DNA from 2 places in the Mesorhizobium bavaricum genome. Region 2 is predicted to be linked to the other one. Evidence: predicted binding sites of a transcription regulator. Region 2 holds the regulator's gene; the other holds the start of a gene.
What was found. Region 2 encodes PhoB, which activates phosphate uptake and scavenging genes when phosphate is short. Its sites were predicted from a motif close to TGTCATNNANCTGTCAT; they were not measured.

Region 1 (2,199 bases), 630 kb from region 2:
GCCGCTGCTGTTGCCGCCGCTGTTGCCACCATTGCCGTTTCCGCCACCGCCACCGCCCCCGCCGCCGTTTCCGCCGCCGCCACCACCGCCCTTGCCGGCCTGTGCACTCGCGGCGTGGATCCCCGGGGCGTAGCCGTGGAAGTCAATCTGATAGGGAGCGATGATCAACGCCAGCGCGGCTGCCGATCTGAGTGCCAGCCGGCAACAACGGGGCGTGGTCGATCTGTGCATCCTGATCTCCGTCGATTGAGCTGGCGCGCCCACCGTCGACGTTGCAGTTGCAGCAGCATCGCCGAAAGAAACGATCCCCGAAAGCCGCATCCGACCGTTGCGCTTGTCACCTAGGACCTTTGCAAGCGCAAGATTGGACTAAAGTCCCAAGAGTGTGATAATAAATGCCTTCTATGAACGGCGGCGACCGCCATCGCCGACGGGAAACTGGCTTTCCTGACGCCGAGCGGCGGCAGACGCCGAACATCAAGTCACCTCCGCCGGGGGCGGCGGAGGTGACTTGTAAAACCTTCACAAAGCTTGGAGACGACTGATGTCGTCCGCCGTCGCCGGACGTTCGACAATCGTGCGGCCGAGTGCATCCTTCATCTCGAAGCGACCGTTCTCGATCTCCTCCGTGATGCCGTCGGGATGCTCGACCTCGATCTTGTCGCCTTCCACTTCGACCCTGTCGCCGGTTGCCGCATTGACATGACGCCCAGCATCGTCGTGTCCTTCGCCGGGACCGGAATTGCCGCCATCCCCGTCGTTTCCGTTGTTGCTGTTGCCAATCCCGCCGCTGCCGCCACCTTGTCCGCCATCCTTGGCATGCGCGCTTGCCGCAACGATGCCAGGAGCCGCGCCGTGGAAAGCGAGTTGACAGGGGGCGACGGCCAGCGCCAATGCCGACGTCGCCCTCAGCGCCAGCCAGCAATAACGGATCGTGATCGATCTGCGCATCCTGGTCTCCTCTTCAATCGGGCCGGCGGATTCAGGCAGGCGGATTTCAGGGCCGGTGTTCGCAAGCGGCCGACCATCGCCGACATCGCCGCCTCGCGTAACCGGCCCACGACCGATGCGATGCCGCCAAGGGACCTTTGCCGGGTCTGACAAGGGACCTTTGTCCCAGCGCTTCCTGCTGCTCGCAGAATGCTTGGCCAACGGCGCGCAATGCCTGTTGCGGCTGAAGGGTCCTTGGTGTCACGAAAATGTGATCCGGCGACTATAAGGGGTTGAACAGGCAACCCGCTCCAGCCACCCTAAGCCAGAGGCAAGCCCGATGACCGAACACCGCTCCCCCGACGCCAAATTCCGCACCAGCCTGCTTGAGGAAAATGACGGCCCGGCCACCAATCCCACCGACAACCGCACCATGGGCGAGATCATCGCCGCGCGGTTCTCGCGGCGTGGTTTCCTCAAGGGCTCGCTGGCCGTCTCGGCCATTGCCGCCACCGTCAGCCCACTGGCGCTGGTCAGCGCCGACCAGGCCCGGGCCGCCGAAGGCTCGGCCTTCGCGTTCGACGAGTTGGAGGCCGGCATCGACGACAAGCATCATGTCGCGCCGGGCTACGATGCCGATGTGCTGCTGCGCTGGGGCGATCCGCTGTTTGCCGATTCGCCGGAGTTCGACCCGACCAGACAGACGGCGCAAGCGCAGTCCAGACAGTTTGGCTACAACAACGACTATGTCGGCTACATCGCGATCGACGGCTCGGCCGAACACGGCCTGCTGGTCGTAAACCACGAATACACCACCCCGCATCTGATGTTCCCCGGCATCGTGAAGATCGTCGAGAAGGACGGCAAGAAATCGGCCGACGTCGCGCCGCTCAGCAAGGAGCAGGTCGATGTCGAGATGGCCGCGCATGGCGGCACCATCGTCGAGATCCGCAAGGACGGCGGCAAATGGAAGGTGGTGCGCGACGGCAGGCTCAATCGCCGCATCACCTCCAACACCGAAATGGCGCTGTCCGGTCCAGTTGCCGGCCATGACCGCGTCAAGACCAACGCCGATCCGTCCGGCACCAAGGTGTTCGGCACCATCAACAACTGCGCCGGCGGCGTCACGCCCTGGGGCACCTATGTGATGGCCGAGGAGAACATCCACGGCTATTTCTCCGGCGAATTGCCCGAGGGCCACAAGGAAGCCGCCAATTACAAGCGCCTCGGCATTCCCGAAGGCGCCTATGAATGGGCGGCACACCATGA
Region 2 (2,199 bases):
TTTCAGACGACGCGATCATGGACGCGCGCCAGCGCGAGCTCGATGACCGCGCCATCACGCTGATCGCCAAGCGGCAGCCGATGGCCGACGATCTGCGCCATGTCGTCGGTTCGATCCGCATGGCCGGCGATCTCGAACGCATTGGCGACCTTGCCAAGAACATCGCCAAGCGCGTCGGCACCGTCGGCCTCAGCGTCACGCCGCGCGACCTGTCGCATTCCATTGACGGAATGGCGCAGCTGGTGCTGATCCAGGTGCAGGGTGTCATCGAGGAATATGCGGCGCGCGACGCCGCGGCCCTGGCGAAACTGCGCGCAGACGACGAGCGCATCGACGTCAAATACACCTCCGTGTTCCGCGAACTCCTGACCTACATGATGGAAGACCCGCGCAACATCACCGCCTGCACGCATCTTCTGTTCTGCGCCAAGAACCTCGAGCGGATCGGCGATCACGTCACCAACATCGCGGAGAATGCGTATTATGTTCTGACCGGTACGCAGTTGCCCGCCAATCGTCCGAAGCAGGACGAGACGACAATGTCCGCGCCGGCGGCATGATGACAGGGGTGACCAGTCGATGATCGCGCCACGCATCATGGTGGTGGAGGACGAAGAGCCGCTGGGCGTGCTGCTCCGCTACAATCTGGAGTCCGAGGGTTACCAGGTCGAGGTGGTGACGCGCGGCGACGAGGCCGAAATCCGGCTGCAGGAGAACGTCCCCGACCTTCTGGTGCTCGACTGGATGGTGCCGGCGGTTTCCGGCATCGAACTCTGCCGCCGGCTAAGAATGCGTCCCGAGACCGAGCGGCTGCCGATCATCATGCTGACCGCGCGCGGCGAGGAAAGCGATCGTGTGCGCGGCCTCTCGACCGGCGCCGACGATTATCTGGTCAAGCCGTTCTCGACCCCCGAATTCATGGCCAGGGTCAAGGCGCTGCTGCGCCGCGCCAAGCCGGAAGTGCTGTCCAGCGTGCTCAAGGTCGGCGACATCGTGCTCGATCGTGAATCGCACCGGGTCTATCGCAAGAAGAGCGAGATCCGGCTCGGACCAACCGAGTTCCGCCTGCTCGAGTTCATGATGCGTCATCCCGGTCGGGTGTTTTCGCGCAGCCAGCTGCTAGACAATGTCTGGGGCGAGACGATCTACATCGACGAGCGCACGGTGGACGTGCATGTCGGCCGGCTGCGCAAGGCGGTCAACAATGGCCGCATGCCCGACGTCATCCGTACCATTCGTGGGGCGGGATACGCGATCAGGGAAGATTGACTCCCGTCTGATTCACGCGACGTTCTTGCCGACGATGCCGGATCTTGTGTGAGTGCCAAGCGCGAAAATTTCCTGGTCGACGAAGGTCAGTGCGCGCATGGCGCAGCCTTCGCGGATCAGTGGCAGTTCGTTCGGCTCGGTGTCGAAGGAAATCGATTTCGAGTGCTGGCCGCCTGCGGTCTGGGCAATCGCCTCGCGCAATGCCGGCTCGATCAGGTCGAAGGCCGCGGCGCTGACACCGACCATGGCGACCGGCGCCGGATCGATCAGCGCGAAGAGGCTGCCGAGACCGTAGCCGAGCGCTTCGCCGGCCTTGCGATAGGCCTCGCGCTCGGGTCCATCGCTTTCGCGGGCCGCGGTCGCCAGGGCGCGCATATCGGCGTCGCTGACATCGGCGACTGGTTCTGCGTCCTCACTCATCTGCCTTGCGTTGCGCCAGATGGCGTAGTTGCCGGCATAGGCCTCGACGCAGCCGCGCCGGCCGCAGCGGCACAGCGCGCCGTTCGGCCGATGGATCATGTGGCCGAACTCGCCGCCCGATGAATGGGTACCGGTGAACAGTTCGCCCTTCAGCACCAGGCCCATGCCGATGCCGTGCGACAAAAGGATGGCGATGAAGTCGTCGCGGTAGCGATCAGGGTCGCGCCAGCGCAGCGCCACCGCCATCATGTTGCAGTCGTTCTCCATGGTGGCGGGAATGCCGAACTCGTCCTCGAGTATGTCGGCGAAGGCGATATCGGTGTGCGGCGTGATCGGCGACCACAACATGGCGCGGGCACGCGTGTCGGTGATGCCCTGGATCGCCAGCGCGATGCGGGCGACATTGCGGACGTCGAGATCGGGATCTTCGAGGCGGCGCCGCACGATGGCGACGCATTCGCCGACCAGCGCGTCGCGCGACATGGTCAGCGTGTCGAGCCGGCGCTGTTC

Region 1: the regulator PhoB is predicted to act here: its motif matches at 1,190-1,206, upstream of AC1RZR_RS05325 (PhoX family protein).

What each region holds. Positions count from the first base shown of each region.
Region 1 is NZ_CM165566.1:1,112,119-1,114,317, forward strand. Features, by position in the region: gene AC1RZR_RS05315 (hypothetical protein) at 1-231, opposite strand, end outside; gene AC1RZR_RS05320 (hypothetical protein) at 523-951, opposite strand; gene AC1RZR_RS05325 (PhoX family protein) at 1,271-2,199, shown strand, end outside.
Region 2 is NZ_CM165566.1:1,740,382-1,742,580, forward strand. Features, by position in the region: gene phoU (phosphate signaling complex protein PhoU) at 1-560, shown strand, start outside; gene phoB (phosphate regulon transcriptional regulator PhoB) at 580-1,269, shown strand; gene AC1RZR_RS08540 (ROK family protein) at 1,282-2,199, opposite strand, start outside.